DNA from 3 places in the Candidatus Pantoea symbiotica genome. Region 3 is predicted to be linked to each of the others. Evidence: riboswitches for the same ligand, from Rfam matches in the RefSeq annotation. Region 3 holds a riboswitch; each other region holds the start of a gene.
What was found. A riboswitch is a leader RNA that binds a small molecule or an ion and turns the genes downstream of it on or off. The one in region 3 is predicted to bind thiamine pyrophosphate.

Region 1: linked by a shared signal. The riboswitch ahead of ACXIZX_RS23570 (LuxE/PaaK family acyltransferase) and the one ahead of thiC (phosphomethylpyrimidine synthase ThiC) in region 3 are both predicted to bind thiamine pyrophosphate.
Region 2: linked by a shared signal. The riboswitch ahead of thiM (hydroxyethylthiazole kinase) and the one ahead of thiC (phosphomethylpyrimidine synthase ThiC) in region 3 are both predicted to bind thiamine pyrophosphate.

What each region holds. Positions count from the first base shown of each region.
Region 1 covers NZ_JBSZHR010000003.1:623,369-627,559, forward strand. Annotated here, with positions in the region: gene ACXIZX_RS23565 (acyl-CoA reductase) at 1-549, opposite strand, end outside; gene ACXIZX_RS23570 (LuxE/PaaK family acyltransferase) at 546-1,628, opposite strand; TPP riboswitch at 1,730-1,857, opposite strand; gene ACXIZX_RS23575 (DksA/TraR family C4-type zinc finger protein) at 1,970-2,236, shown strand; gene ACXIZX_RS23580 (NYN domain-containing protein) at 2,573-3,262, shown strand; gene ddpX (D-alanyl-D-alanine dipeptidase) at 3,281-3,841, opposite strand; gene ACXIZX_RS23590 (M24 family metallopeptidase) at 3,857-4,191, opposite strand, start outside.
Region 2 covers NZ_JBSZHR010000002.1:2,536,537-2,540,727, forward strand. Annotated here, with positions in the region: gene thiD (bifunctional hydroxymethylpyrimidine kinase/phosphomethylpyrimidine kinase) at 1-792, opposite strand, end outside; gene thiM (hydroxyethylthiazole kinase) at 789-1,574, opposite strand; TPP riboswitch at 1,608-1,703, opposite strand; gene chiP (chitoporin ChiP) at 1,972-3,369, shown strand; gene ACXIZX_RS12380 (family 20 glycosylhydrolase) at 3,421-4,191, shown strand, end outside.
Region 3 covers NZ_JBSZHR010000002.1:4,282,121-4,286,311, forward strand. Annotated here, with positions in the region: gene thiC (phosphomethylpyrimidine synthase ThiC) at 1-1,873, opposite strand, end outside; TPP riboswitch at 1,964-2,064, opposite strand; gene rsd (sigma D regulator) at 2,300-2,806, opposite strand; gene nudC (NAD(+) diphosphatase) at 2,895-3,668, shown strand; gene hemE (uroporphyrinogen decarboxylase) at 3,708-4,191, shown strand, end outside.

The DNA.
Region 1 (4,191 bases), on a different contig from region 3:
CGGCAGTTTGCCGATGGTGCCCGCCTTGACCAGCAGACCACAGATCAAACTCCACAGCGGTAAGCCCGGCACGTTGCCCGCCCAGATATGCATCAACAGTTGCGGGCCAAACGCACGCGCGAAGCCGCCTTTGGGGCGTGGCTGGAAATCGTCGAGCATCTGCGGATCGGCGAAATCCTCCGCCAGAAAGCGCTTCAGCTGCGGCTGACGGAAAGTTTTCAGGTAGCCGGTGAGGCCAAGCCGCACCATGTCGGCGTCGTAACCGGTGACGATAGGCAGCAGCTTTTCGGCTTTGATACGCAGTGGATGATCGCGATCGAGCAGTCGCGCCACCGCTTCATCAATGATGGCGATGATCTGCGCCACGCTTAGCTGATGAAGATAAGCGCGGGCGTTGGTGCGGATGCGCGCTGCGAGCGCCGTTATCTGCTGGTCATTGAGTTGCGGCACGCTAACTTCGAGGCTTTCGCCATGATGATTGAAGCTCAGCGTGTGCCACTGCACTTCGTCAGCGGAAAGGCCCGGCAAATGTCCGGCAACTTCTTTCACAGCGGTGCCTGCGCGCTGGCGAGAAACGCTTCCATGGTCAGTGAACAGCCTTTGGCATCAGCGCCGTTCGCGCGTCCCAAAAGATGGAATCCGCCGGGCACCATCACGCCCGCGTCTTCCGTTAACAAGGCGGAAACCGAGTTGAAATGTGCCAAATCATGATGCACCAGCACGCCAACCTCGCCGTCCGGCACATCATCGCCGGTAAGCGGATTGACCACGCGCGTGCGGATCCAGTGCGGCCCGGATTTCACCGGCGGGCAGCGCTCATTGCCCGCATCGTAAAACTGCGTGCTGATTTCTGTCATACCGTACATGTTGATGCAGTGTGAACGCGGGATGTCGAAGGCGTGAGAGAGCGAAGCGTAGAATTCCTCTGCGCCAATCTCGCGCGACTGGCCTTTAAAACCGCCGGTATCGAGAATTCGACTGCCGGCAGGCAGCGCGAAGCGGCGTTGCTGGCGCTGCATTTCATCCAGCAGAGGCATGAAGCTGTAGCTGGCACCCAGCAGCGCATAAGGTTCACCGCTGGCTTCGGCCTGCTCGAGCGCACTAAACAGGCGATCGATATCGAGGCCATGCTCGCCCACCATTACTTCGCTGTCTGTCGTGCCACACTCCTGCATCGCCAAATCGAGATAGGTCGCCAGCGACGAGTTCGGCATCGCCACTTTATCCGGGAACAAAATGCCCATGCGCATGCGTTCGCTGCCCGCCATAAAGCGACGGCGGAAGTTGAGTAGCATCGATTTCTTCCACACGTCCAGCGTCGGATGGTAGCTGCGCCCTTTTACCGTGCCGGTGGTGCCGCTGGTCATGAAGATCTCGGCAATTTGGTCGGTGGGACGGCAGCTGAGCGTCAGATCTTTGAAGGCATTAATCGGGATGGCGGGAATGTTGCGCCAGCTTTTCACCGTCAGCGGCGTGCGTCCGCGCTGGATGGCAAAGCGGCGATAAGGTTGGTTGTGTGCGAACTGATAAGCGAAGATTTCGAGGGCCAACTGGTTGAAATCGTCGTCTGAAGACTCTTCACGCTGCAGGAATGTCAGCAGAGCCTGAATGATGTGTGTTTCGTTCATGTACGTCGCCACCTTTGCAATTGCGCAGAGACTCTCAGGCACCGCCTGAAGAGCGCGAACTGTCCGCTACAAAGCACAAAGAGGGAATCAGGGCGCAATATCGCCCTGCGGTTCCGCATCCCTACGCCGGTATTAGCCGGATCAGGTTCGGAGGGTCACTACGTTGCCAGCGCATACACGCCAGCCGGTAGAATCTCAGCCCCTTAACAGAGCACCCCTTGGAACAAGCCGCAGTCTAGGATGGCGCGCGATGATGTGTCAACCTTGTTAAATTCTGGCCTGTCCGGCATTCATCACGCCATGTCTTATACTTTGGGCATCTGTTTTTTTGGAGGTGAAGTATGGCTGGCGGTTGGTCAGAAGACGGTGCAGTGCACAAACAAATTGATGCCACGGTCGATGACGCGGTGGCCCGCGCGCGCGCGAATCTCGGCCACGGTGAAAGCGCCGAGTTTTGCGACGAGTGCGGCGAACCGATCCCGGAAGCGCGTCGCGCGGCATTAGCTGGCGTGCGTTACTGCGTGAATTGCCAGAGCAAGATCGATAAAAAACAGGCGGCGATCGGTGGTTATAACCGCCGCGGAAGTAAGGATAGTCAGTTGCGGTAGTTATCTAAATTAACGATTCAGGTTAATGGACATTTTAAAATATTATCTGTACTAAATACTTTTGATTAGAAATACCGTTAACCTGAAGTAAGACCATTCGCATATAACCAGTCTTTTCAACAATAAATACTGCTGCACTACTACTGGAAGCGAAATTAGCGCCTGAACTTATAATCTTCATGGATTAGCTTTTACCTTGAGCAACTTGAGTTTAGCCAGTAATGCTGATAAGTTAGCCACACAACTCAACCCTGTACGCAGCGATTCAGTTCGCTGGCCGTTAGGGTGAAAAAACCGGCTCAGGCCGGTTTTTTCGTATCTTAAGGAAGGATAAGAGTGCGTACTGCAATATTTATTGATGGATACAATGTATTTTATGGACTCCTTGCAGGTACGCCTTATAAATGGCTCAACTTGTCATTGCTGCTGTCGTATATATGCCGGGTACAGGATCCGACTGCCATAATTGAAACAGTAAATTATTATACCTCCTCGGTTATTCCCCACCTCGCCACACGCGGTATTGAATCCCGACACGCTCAGGATACTTATATTCGCGCGCTGAAAACGACCGGAATAAATATCTTCACCGGACGTCATCGACTTGAGCACGCTCGGGCTCCGCGTTTCATCAGTAAAAACGTGCCCGCATCACGTCTGGATAAGGTAGATATCTGGGAACTTGAAGAAAAAGAAACCGACGTGAATATTGCCATCAGCATGTATCGTTTGTTTGCAAAACAGCAGAAGTTGCCAGCAGAAGAGAGGGTCGCGCAGCTGGTGTTAGTATCGGCTGACACCGACATGACGCCAGCACTTAAGGCTATTCGCGAAGATTATCCCGAAGTTCGCATCGGGATAATTTTACCGCACCGCCAGGGAAATGTACGTGGTGTTCCGGGTTCGCTGCAGAATCATAGTCACTGGATACGCAGAACGATCACCAATGAAGAGCTTGATGCATGCCAGTTTCCTGTTCGGGTTGCGACGCATAAAAAACCTGCGGTTAAACCCGAATATTGGTAGGCATTACAACCACATCATTCAACGAGCAACGCAGCCAAATCGCTCATCAAGTAATGGATAATTTTTCGCGTCAGGCAACTCGAAGTGCCACCATTCGGTTGGCATAGCGACAAAGCCGCCGCCAAACATAATTGCGTTCAGTAGCAGGCGATTACGTTGTGCTTCGGCGGGGACATTCGGATGATAGGGATGCGATTCCACTTCCATCGCATCAAAGGCGGTGCCCATATCCAGCGGCTGGCCTTGTGCATCAAGTAACGTCAGGTCAATCGCCACACCGCGACTGTGATTCGATCCCTGCGCGGGCGGCACCACATAATCTTTATCCGGACAGGCATCCCACAAGTGCCACTGCGCTTGCTGCGGCCGATAGGCATCGAGTACCAACAAACTGAATCCCGCCAGCCGGGCGATCTCAATACTTTTTGCCAGTGCGTCGGCGGCGGCCGGATGCAGCAACGCTTTGGCCTCCTGGTAAATGGCATAGCCCGCGATGTTATCCGCCGTGGCATATTTCAGATCGAAACGTAAAGCGGGAAAGGTTACGGCTAAATCAATCAGTTCAACGTCCTGCGTCATAAGACATCCTGTTCATTACTGGTCCGGCAATGATAATAACTGACGCGGTAAATTTGTCAGCCGTTCTGCGCCAGCGGGCGTAACGCGCACCGTTTCGCTGAACGCCAGGCCTTGCGCGGAAATATACATGTGGAACACCATATTCTCTTCCAGCAGCCACTGCGCATTAGCGTGAAAACTGCAGGAAAAATCACTCGGTCGTGGCGTGCGAGTATAAAGCCCCAACGCATAACCGGTGATATTGGGATAATCCGCGCGCAATCCTCTACTCAGCACCGCATCGCGCACGATGGCATCCACTTCATGCGCCGTCATGCCCGGTTTCATGGCCGCAAATTGCTGATCCTGTA
Region 2 (4,191 bases), 1.7 Mb from region 3:
TTGATGGAAATGGTGCACCGGCCCAATGCCTTTACCGACCTCCAGCGAATCGGCGTGCAACAGCGCCTGTTGTAGCCACGCCTTGGCTTCGGCCACCGTTGCCGCCCAATCATCATGACGCGGACGCAACGCCGCCAGTGCGGCGGAGAGCGAGCAACCGGTGCCGTGCGTGTGGCGCGTATTAACACGCGGCGCGGTAAAGCGCTGGCGTCCGTCGCGGGTAATCAGCCAATCCGGACTTTCGGCATCGCTGAGATGCCCACCCTTCATCAGCACCGCTTCACAGCCGAGATCGAGCAGCGCATCGCCCTGCTGCAACATGGTCTTCTCATCCTGCGCCATAGCGCGTCCCAGCAGCGCCGCGGCTTCCGGCAGGTTCGGCGTGATCAGCGAGACCTGCGGCAGCAGCAATTCACGCACGCTGGCTACGGCATCTGGCGACAATAGCGCATCGCCGCTTTTGGCAATCATCACCGTATCCAGCACCACAAACGGCAGGCTGGCCCGTTTCAGCCGCTCGGCGACCACCTCGACTATCGCGGTTTCGGACAACATGCCGATCTTCGCGGCATCAATGCGCACATCATCCAGCACCGAATCGAGCTGTGCGCCGACAAAATCCGGTTCGATGCGATAGACCGACTGCACGCCACAGGTGTTTTGCGCCACCAGCGCGGTAATAACGCTGGTGCCATAAGCGCCCAATGCGGAGAAGGCTTTGAGATCGGCCTGAATACCCGCGCCGCCGCTCGGATCGGTGCCGGCAATGGTCAAGGCGTTGATGCGTTTCATGCTTTCACCTCCAGCGTCCACAGCGTATCGAGGAAGGTGGCGACAAAGCTGCCCGGCCCTGAAACCTGGCGTGCTGTCAGCTCACCGGCCAACGACATCACGCGGCAAGCCGCAGCCACATGTTGCAGGCGATCGCCTGGCAAGCTGGTGAAGGCCGCCACCACCGCTGACAACGCGCAACCTGTACCAACCACGCGCGTCATCAGCGGGCTGCCACCGGGAATCGAGAATGTCTGCAAGCCATCGGTGACGTAATCGACTTCACCGGTCACCGCCACAATTGTGTTGAAATCACGCGCCAGCTGCTGAGCGGCGCTCAGCGCGGCATCGGCCTGATGCAGGCTGTCGACGCCGCGTCCGCCGGTGGCCTGATGCGCCAGAGCGAGAATTTCTGAAGCGTTACCGCGAATCGCTGCCGGTTGCAGGCTCAGCAACTGCTGGCAGAAGGCGGTGCGCAGGCTTAATGCGCCGACCGCCACCGGATCCAGCGTCCACGGCGTGCCTGCCGCTTGCGCTGCTTGCACCGCCGCCAGCATCGCATCACGACGATCGCAGGTTAAGGTGCCTACGTTGATCAACACCGCATCGGCAAAACCGGCAAACTGCGCCGCTTCCTCAGGATCGATCACCATCGCGGGCGAGACTTGCAGTGCCAGCAGCACGTTAGCGGTAAAGGTTTGCACCACGTCATTGGTCATGCAGTGCACCAGCGGCGCTTGCTGACGCAGCAGTTGCAAAGAGTGCGCGAGTTGCGCGGGGGAAAGAAGGTCAGGCTGTTTCATAAGGCTCCCAACCGGCGATCAAGAAGGCGAATGCGGTCAGGCATCTGACTTCCCTACGCTGGCATTATCCAGATCAGGTCAGCGGGTGTATCTCAGCCCTGTATTAGAGGGGCACCCCGAGTCAAAACTACGTTGGCGAGCATAGGGAACAAGCCAGATTAAAGCAAGCAATCGCCACTTTCTCTGTGGATCTTGCTCGAAAAGTTACATTTTACGCGTTCATCTAACTGATTGAATAAAGTCCTTAAAAACCCTTCTTTTTGCGTGCCATGTCATATTTTGTAATAAATTCCATTGATAATTCGCGTCGCGAAAAATAGCATCCCTCGCAACTTGTTTCATGACGAAACAATACGGATTTATTAATTGTTCATGGAAGCATCACGGAGGATTTGCTATGCGTCGGATTCCACGCGCCCCGCTCTCTGCGGCTATTATCTCTGCCCTGTTTGCCGGTACTTTTGTGCCTGTTCCCTCTGCCCACGCCACGGGTTTTGTCGAAGACTCATCGCTCACTGGCAACCTGTTTTACTGGCAACGTCAGCGCGATCGCAAAGAGATGGATCCGCAAAAAGGCGCGTACGGTCAGTATGATGCCAATCTGCATCACGCCTCTGCTAACGCCAATCTCGACTTCTCATCCGGTTATGCCGGTGATGTGATTGGCCTCGATCTTGCGGCATTTGGCGCAGTGGAGTTAAGTAATGGCGGCCCGGCAGCACCGAATGAAATTGGTTTCAGCAACGCCCGTACGCGCTGGGATGAGGACTGGAGCGGTGATAAGAGCGGCTTAAGTCTTTATAAAGCGGCGATCAAGGCAAAATGGCAGGATAACTGGCTGCGCGCCGGCTATCTGCAACCCAGCGGGCAGACGCTACTGGCACCGCACTGGAGTTTCCTGCCCGGCACCTATCGCGGTGTTGAGGCTGGCACCGTCTTCGATTTTAGCGATGCGGGCGCCCTTTCCGTCTCCTGGATGTGGACGGACGAATACAAAGCGCCGTGGTATCGCGACATGTACAACTTCCGCAAGGCCGATGGCGTGACGGAGATTCCGTGGCTGCAATCCTTTGGTGCCAAATACGATTTCAAAAACTCGCTGGTGCTGGAAGGCGCATACGGCCAGGCGGCGAATTACATGGATCAGTATTTTGCCAAAGCCTCTTATCAGTTGCCGCTGGCCGATGCGCCATTGCGCACCAGCTATCAGTTTTACGGCGCGAAAGATCGTGACAACAGCGGCGTGGGCCAGGTCAACGATGTTTACGATGGCCTCGCCTGGCTGCAGGCGCTGACGTTCGGCTACACGATGGGCGCGTTCGATTTCCGTCTCGAAGGCACATGGGTAAAAGCCGAAGGTAATCAGGGCTTCTTCCTGCAGCGTATGACGCCGTCCTATGCCAGCTCGAATGGCCGCATGGATGTGTGGTGGGATTCCCGCTCTGACTGGAACGCCAACGGTGAGAAAGCGTTGTTCGCCGGTGTGATGGTCGATCTTGGGCACTGGCAATTTCCCGGCTGGCAAGTCGGCACTTCATACGCCTATGGCTGGGACGCGAAGCCTTCCACCAATCCGATTTACGACCAAAACCAGCGCCTGAAAGAGTCGGCGTGGAGCATGGACCTGGTTTACACCATCCAGCAAGGCCGCGCCAAAGACACGCAATTCAAACTGCATTACACCCGCTACGACAATCACAGCGATCTTCCCAGCTACAGCGGCGGTTACGGCAACATCTTCCAGGACGAAAAAGACATCAAATTTATGGTCGTCGCGCCATTCACCCTGTTTTGACCCCGATCTGGCAGGAGCCAGAGACTTACCTCCGTGGAGAAGGATAACAGTATGAAAAAGTTAAAAATTAGTTTACTGGCGCTGAGCGTGATGGGCCTTGCCGCCTGCAGTTCATCCCCGCGCAGTAATCAGCAGGTCGTCGACCAAATCAGCCAGTTCGGCGTGCAGTATCAGGTCACTGACAACCAGGCGGCCGATCACGGCGTGAACTGCGCGAAACTCGGCGCCGATTGGGCATCCTGCAATACCGCCACCATCACGCTGACCAACAACGGCCCGGCGCTCACCAGTAAAAACTGGGCGATCTACATGAGCAACGTGCACGAAACGCTGCGGGTCGATAACGATCAGTTCAAAATGACGCACATCGTCGGGGATCTCACCCGCCTGGAACCCACGGAAAAATTCAAAGGCATCGCGGCTGGCGAGTCGATTGAGATCCCGATCGTGAATGAATACTGGCAGCTGTTTATCACTGACGTGATGCCGCGTTGGTACGTCACCGCCGCCAATGCCTCGCCAAAAATCATCACCAGCACCGATACCGAAAACCTCAGCGACTTCGTTAAGCCGTTTGGCGAACAATGGAAGCGCATCGTCGACGATAAAAACGTGCTGATGCTGCCGCAAAGTCGTTTCACGAAGAATGCCGATGTGGCGCAACTGCCTGCTAACGCGTTGCGCGGACAAATCACCCCAACGCCGCGCTCGGTGAAAGTTCATGCTGCCGATGTTGATCTGAGCCGTGGCGTCGCCTTGCATCTTGAAGTGCTGGCAAGCAATCAAGCGGATGCGGTTAAGCAGCGTTTCGATTTGATGGGG
Region 3 (4,191 bases):
CACGATTGCGGAAGGCATCCGACATTTGCGCCATACCAATCTCTATCGGCTGAGCTTCAGCCTGTTGGCGGGCGGCAAACTCGCGCACTTCCTGAGTAATTTTCATTGAGCAGAATTTTGGTCCGCACATCGAACAGAAGTGCGCGACTTTGCCCGATTCCTGCGGCAGAGTTTCATCGTGATAGGCGCGTGCGGTGTGCGGATCGAGCGCCAGATTGAACTGATCTTCCCAGCGAAATTCAAAACGCGCTTTCGACATCGCATTGTCGCGGATCTGCGCACCGGGATGACCTTTCGCCAGATCCGCCGCGTGTGCGGCGATCTTGTAGGTGATCAGCCCCTGCTTCACGTCATCTTTATTCGGCAAACCAAGGTGTTCTTTAGGTGTCACGTAGCACAGCATGGCGCAGCCGAACCAGCCAATCATGGCCGCGCCGATACCAGAAGTGAAATGGTCGTAGCCCGGCGCGATATCGGTGGTGAGCGGGCCAAGCGTGTAAAACGGGGCTTCGTGACAATGCTCAAGCTGTTCGGTCATATTGCGACGAATCATCTGCATCGGCACATGGCCCGGACCTTCAATCATCACCTGCACATCATATTCCCAGGCGATTTTAGTCAGTTCGCCCAGCGTATGCAGTTCGGCAAATTGTGCCTCATCGTTGGCATCCTGAATCGAGCCGGGACGCAGGCCGTCGCCGAGCGACAGTGCCACATCGTAGGCGGCACAAATTTCACAAATCTCGCGGAAGTGCAGATAGAGGAAACTTTCGGTGTGATGTGACAGGCACCATTTCGCCATGATCGAGCCGCCGCGCGACACAATGCCGGTCAGGCGTTTGGCCGTCATCGGCACGTAGCGCAGTAGCACGCCAGCGTGAATGGTGAAGTAGTCGACACCTTGTTCCGCTTGCTCCAGCAGCGTGTCGCGGAAAATCTCCCAGTTGAGATCTTCTGCAATGCCGTTCACCTTTTCCAGCGCCTGATAAATCGGCACTGTACCAATTGGCACCGGGCTGTTTCGCAAAATCCACTCGCGCGTTTCATGAATGTAGCGGCCGGTTGAGAGGTCCATCACGGTGTCTGCGCCCCAGCGCGTCGACCACACCAGCTTCTCTACTTCTTCTTCAATTGATGAACTCACCGCCGAGTTACCAATATTGGCATTTACCTTCACCAGAAAGTTGCGGCCAATGATCATCGGTTCGGATTCGGGATGGTTGATGTTAGAAGGGATGATGGCGCGGCCGCTGGCGACTTCCTGGCGGACAAATTCAGCGGTGATATTTTCCGGCAGATTAGCGCCAAAGCTGTGGCCCGGATGCTGCTGTAGCAGCACTTCACCGCGAATACGCTCGCGGCCCATGTTTTCGCGCAGCGCAATAAACTCCATCTCCTGCGTGATGATGCCCTGACGTGCATAGTGCAGCTGGGTAACCCGGCGACCCGCTTTGGCGCGGCGCGGTTGTGGCAGATGCTCAAAACGCAGGTGATCCAAGCCTTCATCGGCCAGACGTTGCTGCGTGTAGCTGGAACTTAGCTGGTGGATGGTTTCGCTGTCGCCACGATCTTCGATCCAGTTGGCGCGTAGTCTTGCAAGTCCCTGATGCACATCAATAGTGGCTTGAGGATCGCCATAAGCACCGGCGGTGTCATAAACCGGCACCGCTTCATTCGGCTCATATTGCGGATGTTCTTTGCTGCCGCCGATGTGCATCGGGCTGAGCTGTATCTCACGCATCGGCACGCGAATATCCGCGCGGCTGCCAGTGATCCAGATACGTTTGGAGTTGGGGAAAGCGGTTCCCTGCAGAGAATCGATAAATTCTTGCGCCTGAGCGCGTTGTTCACGACGAGAAGTTTTAGCAGACATAGCAAGTTTCCGGTAAAGGTTGGAAGTTGCTTGTCCAGAGTTCGGAAGGAGTAACAGCGACGATGCTGGGCGCCAGCTTGCAACGTGCTGATGATGTCTACTCTTGTTCCCTTCGCAGGTACTAACCTGATCAGGTTCCGCGGATCCCGAATTAACGGTCTCAGCCCCGGAGGGCACTCCGACAAGGTTGTGTTTTGTGGTTTAAGCTACTTTGCTTGCCATTTTGCACCTGGGCAGTGCTCGTGACCGTCACGTACTACGTGTACGCTCCGGTCCCTGCGCGCTGTCCGAGTGCAAACTGGCTGCGCACGCTACGCTTAAACCGCAAAACCTTACTCTTCATACTTCTGAAAGAAGAAATAAAAAAAGCCCATTCAGCATAAGAGGGCTTTTCTTGAATAACAAGTTTTTTACATCTTCGGGATGCTAAGCCGGGCGGGCGATGACGCTGTCGTTGGCAACCGGCGGGCGCGCCAGCTGGTTGTCCCAGGCGAGCTGCACCAACTTATCTTCCAGCGTAAAGCGCGATTCCAGCACCTCGCCGACTTCAGAGAGCGCGGTCTGAAAATCCACGCAATTATCATCGTTAATCGCTTGCTGCAGATGGGTGTCGTAGAGCTGCATGATGCGATCGGTATTCGCCTCAAGTGCCGGATAAATCTGCGCGGCCACGATTAATGGGCTATCACCCTGCATCTCACTAATGATGTGTTCATACACGCTGAAATGGCCGGTAGACAGGTAATCCACCAGGTTGTGACAAAACGCATCGAGCGCCTGTTCATCCAGCGCAGTTAACGCATCTTTTTGTGGCTTCATGCCAATAAGCTCGTAGTAAGTGACGAGCAGCTGTCGACGGGCGCGCAGCCATGAATCCACCAATTCATTTCTGCCACCTACACGCTCTGTCAGGTTCTCTAACTGGTTAAGCATATGGGGCTCCAGGTAGGTTATAGTTGTTTATTACACACTTAATATTAGGATTTCAGCGTGCGATTTGACGCTAAGGACAACGATTAAGATGCAACGTGAGATCTCAAGCTTAGACGCTGGTTGGTGGGTTGTCAGCCATGAGCAAAAACTTTGGATGCCGCAGGGTGAATTGCCGCATGGCTTAGCCAGCGATTTTGGCCTGAACGGCAGCAACGGCATTTTGATTGGCGAGTGGCAGGGCGAGAATGTCTGGCTGGTACGCGAGCCGCGCCCGGACAGCATGGGCTCTGTGCGTCAATTGATTGATGAAGATGTTGGCCTGTTCCAAATCGCCGGACGTGGCGTGCAGCTGGCAGAGTTTTACCGCTCGCATCGCTGGTGCGGCTATTGCGGCCATGAGATGCACATCAGCAAACGCGAATTTGCCTGCTTGTGCAATCACTGCCGCGAGCGCTATTACCCGCAAATTGCGCCGTGCATCATCGTGGCCATTCGCCGTGGCGATGAGATCCTGCTTGCCAATCATGCGCGCCATCGCAACAACATCTATACCGTTCTGGCCGGCTTCGTCGAAGTGGGCGAAACGCTAGAACAAGCGGTGGCGCGGGAAGTGATGGAGGAGAGTAACGTGCGGGTGAAAAACGTGCGCTACGTTACCTCGCAGCCGTGGCCGTTCCCGCACTCTCTGATGATGGCGTATATGGCGGAATATGATGGCGGCGATCTGCAACACGACGGTAAAGAGCTGCTGGATGCCGGTTGGTATCGCTATGACGATCTGCCGCTGTTACCGCCGCCCGGCACGGTGGCGCGTCGCCTGATTGAAGATACCGTTGCCCTGTGTCGCGCCAGCACGGCGTGAAAATGCTACACTGCCGGCCTTAGCATGAGAGAGCCCATTATGAGTGAACTGAAGAACGATCGTTATCTGCGCGCCCTGTTACGTCAGCCGGTTGATGTCACGCCGGTATGGATGATGCGACAAGCTGGGCGCTATTTGCCGGAGTACAAAGCCACGCGCGCTGAAGCCGGTGATTTTATGTCGCTGTGTAAGAATGCTGAGCTGGCGTGTGAAGTCACGCTGCAACCGCTGCGTCGCTATGCGCTGGATGCGGCAATCCTCTTCAGCGATATCCTCACCATTCCAGATGCGATGGGACTTGGGCTCTACTTTGAGACCGGCGAAGGCCCACGTTTCTCCAATCCGATCACCTGCCGTGCGGATGTCGATAAGCTGCCGGTGCCGGATCCAGAGCAAGAACTCGGTTATGTGATGAACGCGGTGCGTACCATTCGTCACAACCTGAAAGGCGAAGTGCCGCTGATCGGTTTCTCCGGTAGCCCGTGGACGCTGGCAACCTACATGGTTGAAGGCGGCAGCAGCA